DNA from 3 places in the Paenibacillus kribbensis genome. Region 1 is predicted to be linked to each of the others. Evidence: a T-box and tRNA genes for the amino acid it is inferred to sense, from the RefSeq annotation. Region 1 holds a T-box; the other regions hold tRNA genes.
The links. The T-box of region 1 lies ahead of argS (arginine--tRNA ligase). A T-box ahead of a tRNA ligase gene usually reads a tRNA of that ligase, here a tRNA-Arg.

Region 1 (3,280 bases):
ATAGCCGCTGAACCAATATCCTCGGCAAAGCTGAGATATCGGAAGATTTCTCCAAACCCAGGCAGCTCTTTATCCAGTAGGGAGGAGACAGCTTCATATGTGGTATCCCGAGGGGAAATACCGGTGCCGCCTGTCAAAAGCACAGCTTCGATGCCGTCCTCTGCTGCAGCTTCGGATACCAATTGCCGGATGCCTTCATAGTCGTCCTTGACGATGACATATCGGGCGATCTCATAGCCGTTGGTTTCCAGCAAGTCCATGAGCAGTCGTCCGCCAGTATCTGTTTCTACGGTGCGTGTGTCGGAGACGGTTATGACCATGCAGCTAACCCGCTGCGGAGCTTCCCGTCGGTGCTCTTCTACAGAAGTCATATTCATTACAATGTTCACTCCTTGAATCAGTGGTTAAGCCTACTCTTTTTACAATAGAGGAATGGTTGTCCGTATGCAAGTCAGGAGCGGAGACTATAAAGCTTTGTGATGAATATCCTTGCTTTCATGCATTGGAATATAGTACACTTCCTTACATAAGTCGGGACTTTCTGGTTTTATTTTGTTGAAAGCGCGAACATCAACCGATTAATCTCAATTATTAGCGGGTAATAATCAGCAGGGTCGACAACTGGGAGGTAATGTAATATGGATTATTCATACCAACAATGTGTAGATGCTTGCCTGGAATGTTTGAACGCTTGCAATGTTTGCAATGTAGCGAGCTTAAAGGAATATGATTTGGCCATGCTGCGTGAATGTATCCGAGTGAGCAGGGAATGTGCGGAGATATGCGGGTTTGCTGCTCAAATGCTGGAGCACGGAACCAATTTCGCCGAGCAAATCTGTGAATTGTGTGCTCATGCCTGTGAAGTATGCGCTGCCGAATGCAGCAAGCATACCCATGATCATTGCAAACAATGCGCAGAAGCCTGTCGTCGCTGCTTTCAGGCTTGCCGCCAATTGGTGGCTGTGTAATTACATATATGGAGTTAGCGCCTGAAGAAGAAAAGGTTGCTTTCTACTGAATAGATTTGTATAATGATGGGAAATTAACGTCGTGGAATGGGAGAGTAGCATTGAAGCCTGATCATTACAGCGAGCCGGAAAAGGTGGAAGCCGGTATGAGGTTTGATGTGAAGCGCACCCGGGAGATGGTTGGTCGAATCATGAAGTACATTCAGGAGATTCCTTGAGTGTAGTTCCTTTAGTAGATCAGCCCGGCAGACACCGTTATTCGTCATTGGAGTGAAATCGGCGATTTGTGCAAGTAAGCTTTTAGCTGCGCAGCCCGATTTACGAAGAGTGGTACCGCGGGGATATTGAAGTTCTCGTCTCTTGAATCATGTCAAGAGGCGGGAGCTTTTTTTGTTAGACAAGGATTTTGCAAAATCCTGAAATCTTAATAGAGAAGGAGAGAGAAAACATGCTGTTAAAGACTGCTGCCAAGGTTTTATTGACCCATACGGGCTTGGAGGAAAAGGAAGTTTTATCTTTATTGGAGATACCCCCGCAGCCGGAATGGGGAGATTTGGCGTTTCCGTGTTTTGTGCTGGCTAAAAAGCTTCGCAAGTCTCCACAGCAAATTGCACTTGAATTGGCGGAGGCAATAAGTCATGAGGAAGGTTTAAGTGCTTCGGCTGCTGGTGCCTATGTAAATATAACACTGAATCGTTCTGTTCAGATTCCGCTTATGCTGGCTGAATTGAACAAGCCTGATTTCCTCAAGCCAGATATTGGGCATGGACAGCGGGTGGTGATTGATATGTCCTCACCTAACATCGCCAAACCATTTGGTATCGGCCATCTTCGCTCTACTGTCATCGGTGCTGCCCTGTATCGCATTCTAGGGGAAACAGGACATGTTCCTATTAGCGTGAATCATCTGGGAGATTGGGGAACACAATTTGGCAAGCAAATTGCAGCCTATAAAAGATGGGGCAATGACGAGCAGCTACAACAGGATCCGATTGGAGAGTCGCTTAAGCTATATGTGCGTTTTCATCAGGAGGCCGAGCATGACCCGTCTTTGGAGGAAGAAGGCCGCGAGTGGTTCCGGCGTTTGGAGCATGGGGATGCCGAGGCACAGCGACTATGGGAGTTTTTTGTTGAGGTCAGTCTGGGTGAATTTGATCGCATGTACCAGCGTTTGAACATTACATTCGACCATGTGCTAGGGGAAAGTTTTTATAATGATAAGATGCAGGCAGTTGTTGCCCAATTAAGAGCGAAAGAACTGCTGGAGGAAAGCGACGGGGCACTCGTGGTTCGCCTGGAAGAAGAGGAGTTGCCGCCGTGTCTTATTTTAAAAAAGGATGGGACCACGATTTATCCGACACGTGACCTGGCAACAGCGATCTATCGTCGTGAGGTGATGAAGGCTGATTGGTTGCTTTACGTCGTTGGCGGGGAGCAGAGGTTGCATTTTCAGCAGGTGTTTGCGGTACTGAAGCGTGCAGGGGAGACATGGGCGGAGCAATGTGAGCATGTGCCGTTTGGACTGATGCGGTTCGCAGGCAAGAAAATGTCTACGAGACGCGGCAAGGTTGTGAAGCTGGAGGAGGTGCTCGATGAAGCTGTAGCGCGTGCTCAAGCCATTATCACGCAGAAGAACCCTGATTTACAGGACCAACAGGAAATAGCCGAGGACGTTGGGATCGGAGCGATTATTTTCGGTGATTTAAAAAACAATCGTCTAAATGAAGTGGATTTTTCGCTGGAGGAGGCGCTCACCTTTGAGGGCGAGACCGGGCCTTATGTACAGTACACTCATGCGCGCATACGCAGTCTTCTGGAAAAAGCTTACGCGCGCACTCACGCTGGTGCTCATTCTGATTTTAGCGGCACCGTCCCAGCGCAGGAGAAGCATTCCTCTGAATTGACTGACGCCTCGAGTGAGATACTGGGTGATGCAGGCTGGGAGCTGCTTAAGCAGTTGGATCGCTATCATGGACAATTGATACGTGCGGTTCGACAGTTGGAGCCTTCGGTTATGGCGAGATTTGCGTTGGATACGGCTCAAGCGTTCAACCGTTTTTACGCCAAGGAACGGATTGTTGGTGGTGGGCGGTGGCGTATTCAGCTGGCGGAACAAACTGCGGATATTCTGGCAAGTACGCTGCAGCTTCTTGGGCTGAAAGCACCTAATCGGATGTAAACCAAGCGAATAAAGGGCTGCTTGCTGTGCTGTTTTGCAATCCTTTTGTGCATATGTGAAACATTTGCTGCTCCTATTACGTCGGTAAGTATAGAACATAGTAAAAATGGAGGTGCACCACATGACAAAAAAT
Region 2 (3,280 bases), 2.2 Mb from region 1:
TACGCTCAGTCTTCGGTGTCCGAAGGCACACGGGTTGGATATCCAGGTGCCAGCAGCATCAGGTCCGCGATTGGAGAGTGTTTGCGTCATATTTAGCAGCAGCTCCGACTGATGCATTAAGTCTCCGTTCCACTGTATGAAACCTGTAATTCCGCACATGTCTGTTCATCCTCTCTTTGTCGTGTTCATCCAGTGTTGGAATGAATTAAAAACTAAATCCCCAGTTCATCAGTATATATGCCGAAAAGAAGCATAAAATGTCTGTCCGTTCCGAAAACTACAGATGGGGCAACCCGTCTACTCGCAAGGAAGGAGGGAGACCAATGTACTACATCAAGGACGCCAAAATCCGTCGCTTCACTGAAATTGACGGCGTGCGCTGCGCAGAGGTAGAGGTGCGGCCCGGCGCGGCAGATGACCCGGAATTGCTGGTATATATCACGGCGAACAACCAGCAGGACGGTCAGAATGACTATGACATGGTACGGATCATTCGCAATGACGCCGATTTGGAATTGGATTGGTACGACAATAATCTGCACTCCGCATTTGAAGAAGTGACAGACAAGGCTTTTACCGATTCCACACACATTACCGCTGGGGAGGAACGGAACAAGTTTAAACGGGAATTGCTCTCCTACGGGCAGCTCAGCACGGAGTTTGCCAAGGAGTTCGGGGGATGAGAATTTGGTGTGCTATGCCTCGGCTTCTGTTGATCTGGACTCCGGCATCATCGCAGAATCAGCGTGAAAGGAGGGGGAAATCATAGACGGCAAACCGAAATACAAGAAGAATAAAAGCAGCAGTTATATTCATAACAATGAGTTTGCGGAAGAAGTGCTGGAGAAAAACGTAAGACATGAAGTACGTAGAAGTCCTAGACGCTTCGGCAATAAATAAACGAGAAGAATAAGGTTTGATGATCCAGTAATCCGAAAAAGCCTCCACTTCCGGTTTAACCAGCGGAATGCAGGAGGCTTTTTTGGAGCTACGCAGCTTCACGCAGTGTCATAATCCCTTTGTAAATGTTATAGACAAACACCCCGAGATAAACCACTACGAACAGCAGTACAAACCCGACAACAGAACCCGCATGATTGGCTGTTACAATAAAATAAAACAGCGGAATCGCCGCAATAATGGGGAAAATGTGCGATAAAATGGCTTTTTTGGCATGTCCCCGTACATATTCGTCTCGTACTGCAATCCACACGATGATAGGCAGCAGAAAAGGTGCAAAGAAAATGCTGAAATAACAAAGCGACGACAATAGACCCTTCACGGATCAACCCCTCCTTGTAATAGCATGCCCTTTTGTACATAATACCCCGTTAGCGTCCAAATGATTCCTTTCTCAGTGGTTTCCATGCAGGATGAAAAAATGCTTTTGACAGTTACCCGAAATGTGATATAATAATTAATACACTGAATACATAAGCTTTAATTGAATACCATTTTGTCCCAGTAGCTCAGCTGGATAGAGCAACGGCCTTCTAAGCCGTCGGTCGGGGGTTCGAATCCCTCCTGGGACGTACTGCAGAAGCTTCCTAATTCATATTAGGAAGCTTTTTTTGTGTTCCAGTGGGATGAGAATCCCCCTTGGGGGACGTCGGAGCATAAGCATCGCTAGCATAAACTTCGCAGTCTCGACCGTAAGGAGAGTATCCCTCCCATACTTGCTCGTAGATCCGTTCATACCGTTCATACTCGGCCGGAATCGCCTCGTTATGCATACGCTGTACGGAACTGGACGGTGCTTGCTGCATGCGGGCGCTATGCACTGCTGTAGAACCGAGCGCTTGTTCAACAATAGGGAGCGAAAGAGCTTGCTGTAGCGCTGTTTGGGACCAACAAAATCGTATACCCACACAAATGTTTTTCCATTCTTAATCTTGATGGTTTCGTCAAGCGCTGATTTTGGTTTTGAGCCTAAAATAAAAGATTTCTTATCCGATAATGATAAAGAGATTATTTTGTCGAATTTTCCGTTCAGAAGGAATATCTGAAATTAATATTTACAAAACGGGAAGAGAGAGGGGAATTTCTGTGTAAAATTGTTCCAATCTATCAGGGTTTTTGGCAGTTCGATAATGCTTCTCTAGGTTGAGATACGAAAGGGTGATGGAGGGCTTTATCTTTTTGAAAGAGTTGGATGCCAAAACAATTCTTTTATTTGTTTAAAATATGCAACATAAAAAAACGGTCTTATGGTTTCGGCGGGATCGTTTCCCTTCTCAGCCCCTCTCATCGGGGGACTGAAACGTCAGGGGATTGAAACATGCTTGACTGCAAGCGACCATCAACTTTTATGATAAACGACGAGTTGTTTTTGCAGAAAATGTTAGACGGAACAGGGGAAGGAAAATATGAAATGCAATAAAATAGCAAACGCCTTTTTAGCCTTAATTATGTTTTTGGGGATCATACTGCCTATTTTTATTCCAACAAGTTTGGTACGTGCTGCAGATGGAGTGCTTGACCCTGCAACAACTAATACGTTTACTCCTGTGGAACCTATAAACTTCATTACTACTGATGGGTCAGATGACACCATCAAAATAATCAATCTTCCTGTTAATACGACACCGGGAGCCAAGACTACCGTAGAGTTCTGGACGTATTGGAATGGGACGAATTTTGTCAAGCCGTTTGGTTGGTACATCTATAATCTTTATTTTGCTAATGGATACTTTGGATTTAATCAAGCTGATGGAAGTGTCTTAGGAATACCTTCTGCTGAATTGAAGAACAAATGGGTTCATGTAGCAGCAGTCTTTACGAATGGTGTTCCAACGGCTGATACAAATGAGCTTTACATCAACGGAGAGAAACAATCCATTAGTTTATTTCTCACGCAACAGACTGAATCTAAATCTGTTACTCCAATGGCCGTCATATCCGGATGGGGGCACGACTCAAAGTATAAATTCGCGGGTAAGTTAGCGGAAGTGCGTATCTGGAACTATGCCCGGACTGCTGAAGATATTCAGTCTGATATGAACCGATCTCTCAGTGGAGATGAAGCTGGTTTAATTGGGGCATGGAACCCAGATTCGTTGACAACGGGAATTGTTTATGATGTTACCAAGAGAAATAATGGAGTTGCTACAGGTTTTGCTGCTCCGCTCTTTAACTTGCAGATCACAGAAAAAACAGATCAGAAAATGGTACTAACCTGGGATAAAATTGCAAATGCAGAAACCTATGTACTCAAACGAAATAATTCAATCCTTTACCAAGGAGCGGATTCTACTTTTACAGATACAGGGTTGTCTCCATT
Region 3 (3,280 bases), 2.1 Mb from region 1:
GGCACTTCTACGCCTTTGTACTCGCCCAAAGTAACTTCAGGCTTAACTGTCACCTTCGCTTTGAATTTGAAAGATTCGCCTTTAGCAAATTGATCAATTTCAACGTCCGGGCTATCAACCGGGAAAATGTCCGTTTGCTCTACAGCTTCACCATAAGCTTCTGGCAGCAGGAAGTCGATTGCATCCTGATACAAGCTTTCAATACCATAGCGTTTTTCAAAAATAGGGCGTGGTACCTTTCCTTTACGGAATCCTGGTACACTTACTTGCTTTACCACTTTATTAAAAGCTTTGTCGAGTGCAGCGGCTACACGATCCGCGTCAACCTCAACTTCAAGAACCCCAAGGTTCTTCTCTATTTTCTCCCAAGTTGCTTTCATTTTATGCTTTCCCCTCCAACAAAATCTTCACTTAGTTTTCATTTCAATCAACGCACACAAAATAACCATTATAGTATATCTAACATTACTGTCTTTTTCAAGAGCAGCCCTTTCAATGCTTTACAGGTAAACGTTTCCGGTCATTCAAAGAGTATTCATTCCCGCAGCTACAAAGAGCCGCATTGACCGATACGCCTGCTCAAAACGGAAGCGCAGCGCATCTGTAATGCCGTAAATAGCACGTGTTTCTTCCTCATTGTTGTTTCCACCCAAACTCTCTGAAACCGTCTGGTGAAGAGCTGCCGCCCAAATATCCTGTATTCCGTCCTCTTCCACCAGCATCGATCTGTAATCATTCGTACCATATACAGCCATTACAAACTGCGACCACAGCTCCTGCGCAAAATAGAACAGCGTAGGCTCATGCACCTCGGTCTGATCAGCTACCCGTTCCAAAATACGCATAATCTGTTCAGGAAAATCACCTGGTTGAAGCGGAACAGCTTCAATATCGATCTCCGCTTTTTCATCTCCCCGTCTGATTTCTATTATCCCTTCCATTCCACGTCGTCGCATGGTCTGCAAAATTCGGAATTGGAGGAGAGGATGGATTTCCCGTTCCTTTATCCAGCGAAGCAAGGCATCGTCAATTTCCGGCAGCTCCAGATAGGACAACTGCTCAAGTGCTAAAATCGTCTGTTCGGATAATGGTCCATCCATAGCCATCTGCAGAAGCTTATTGCCATACCCTGCATCCTGCTCTTGCTTAAAGCGTGCATGGCGGCGAGCCAATTCTACTTCGCCCACCTCGTCTTCTTCCACAACGTCCGTTACTCCCCCACTGTCAACATACTGTGGAAAGGCAGCTTCCAGCCATTGTAATAGAGCATCCCATTCATCGTATTGTTTCTGCTCCTGTCCCTGACACTGCATTAAAAAACGCAGCATCGCCATCGCCTCTCCGTAACGTTCGTTTTCAAGCATCACAGTAAGTTGAATTTGATAATAGTCCAGTGTCTTTGGAAACAATACAATATTGTTTTCTTTTGTCGTCACCTTGGAGTCCTTTATTAAAGGCACCCCCTCTCCTCCGCAAGCTAAAGTATTTGTAGATTATATGAGAAACAGCAGCTTAAGTCCAACCACTCGTCTTCCGCATATTCACCTGTATTCTAACATACCCTTTTATAAGGCAAAAAAAACCACGCCTAGTCTGAATTTATGCTGCACAAAGTCTGAACAACCAAATAATATGGGAAACAAGACTTGAATCTTTTGCATCCATGTGATATATTAATATTCGCTTGAATTTTATGTCCCAGTAGCTCAGCTGGATAGAGCAACGGCCTTCTAAGCCGTCGGTCGGGGGTTCGAATCCCTCCTGGGACGTATAGACAAAACTTCCTGTTAGGAAGTTTTTTTCGTTCCAACGGGATGAGAACCCCCTTGGGGGGACGTCGGAGCATTAGCTTCGTTAGCATTTTTAATGTAGAAAGGCTGCTTCCACTATGCCGTATGTCGGTTTAGCGCTTGTTGGAAGCAGCTTTTTTTGCGTACAGATCATGGCTTGCTAGTAACTGCCCTTTTAAAAAAACACAGAGATTGCTATCATCTATCTTGTTCCCCATATCGTTATTTCATTATATATGCTTATCCCAACCGAGGATATATTCAACCACACCGCTTGACCGCGATGAGTAATAAGGAGATCGACAATGAAATTAATATCTTGGAATGTTAATGGCTTAAGAGCCTGTGTGACCAAAGGATTTTATACTTATCTAAAAGAAACAAATCCCGATATTTTTTGCGTACAGGAAACCAAGCTTCAAGAGGGTCAAATTCTCATGGAGAACATGGAGGAATACACACAGTACTGGAATTATGCCGAGAAAAAAGGATATTCCGGCACGGCTATCTTCACTAGATTCAAGCCGCTTTCTGTGCATTATGGACTTGAAGAAAATGGGGAGCCTGAAGGCAGGACCATTACTCTGGAATTCGAGAAGTTTTATCTGGTTAATGTGTATACTCCGAATACCAAACGGGATTTGTCCCGACTGCCTTACAGACTGGAATGGGAGGACCGTTTCCGCAGCTATCTGCAACAGCTGGATGCATCGAAGCCTGTCATTGTTTGTGGTGATCTCAACGTGGCTCATCAGGAGATTGATTTGAAAAATGCAAAAGCCAACTATGGCAATGCCGGATTTACGCCTGAGGAACGGGAGCGAATGTCGCAGTTGCTAGGCGCCGGGTTTATAGACACCTTCAGACACTTTTATCCTGACCGGACGGATGTGTATTCCTGGTGGTCCTACATGCCGAAGGTGAGAGAACGGAACATCGGCTGGCGGATCGACTACTTCCTCGTCTCGGACAGACTTCGCCCGCTATTAATAGATGCAAGCATAGATTGCCATATTACGGGTAGCGACCACTGCCCTGTTATACTCGATATGCAGGATATTTCAGCATAACCCGCCTTACACAAGTATTCCGCAATCTTAAAAGCCGTCATGTTGTGTGATTGCAGCATGACGGCTTAAATTATATCCCCTTTTTCTGTCTACAACCCGTTATTTGCCATCACTTGCTTGAACCACAGCGCACTTTGTTTGGGTGTTCGTTCCTGCGTTTCGTAATTGACATGTATAATACCGAAACGTTTGCTGTAGCCCCAGGCCCATTCAAAGTTATCAAGGAATGACCAGACAAAATAACCCTTGAGCTGGCCTCCCTCTTCGATAAAGCGATGGCATGCCTTTAAATGCTCCTCAATATAGTGCTGACGCTCGGTGTCCTCAATTTTCCCGTTCATCAGCTCATCCTTCATCGCTGCTCCGTTTTCCGTAATTAAAATGGGTATGCCTTTGGTAAAATCCTTCTCAATTCGGGTC

Region 2: it encodes a tRNA-Arg, which carries the amino acid that the T-box ahead of argS (arginine--tRNA ligase) is inferred to sense. The anticodon was not compared.
Region 3: it encodes a tRNA-Arg, which carries the amino acid that the T-box ahead of argS (arginine--tRNA ligase) is inferred to sense. The anticodon was not compared.

Annotation. Positions count from the first base shown of each region.
Region 1 is NZ_CP020028.1:3,372,227-3,375,506, reverse strand. Features, by position in the region: gene B4V02_RS14890 (MogA/MoaB family molybdenum cofactor biosynthesis protein) at 1-377, opposite strand, end outside; gene B4V02_RS14885 (four-helix bundle copper-binding protein) at 639-968, shown strand; T-box leader at 1,043-1,332, shown strand; gene argS (arginine--tRNA ligase) at 1,417-3,147, shown strand; gene B4V02_RS14875 (S-layer homology domain-containing protein) at 3,269-3,280, shown strand, end outside.
Region 2 is NZ_CP020028.1:1,200,720-1,203,999, forward strand. Features, by position in the region: gene asnB (asparagine synthase (glutamine-hydrolyzing)) at 1-159, opposite strand, end outside; gene B4V02_RS05535 (hypothetical protein) at 324-683, shown strand; gene B4V02_RS05540 (magnetosome magnetite crystal formation protein family) at 989-1,282, opposite strand; tRNA gene B4V02_RS05545 (tRNA-Arg) at 1,459-1,532, shown strand; partial or broken gene B4V02_RS27190 (ISL3 family transposase) at 1,668-1,873, opposite strand; gene B4V02_RS05555 (fibronectin type III domain-containing protein) at 2,367-3,280, shown strand, end outside.
Region 3 is NZ_CP020028.1:1,272,327-1,275,606, reverse strand. Features, by position in the region: gene tig (trigger factor) at 1-380, opposite strand, end outside; gene B4V02_RS05860 (hypothetical protein) at 525-1,460, opposite strand; tRNA gene B4V02_RS05855 (tRNA-Arg) at 1,696-1,769, shown strand; gene B4V02_RS05850 (exodeoxyribonuclease III) at 2,096-2,860, shown strand; gene B4V02_RS05845 (GH1 family beta-glucosidase) at 2,950-3,280, opposite strand, start outside.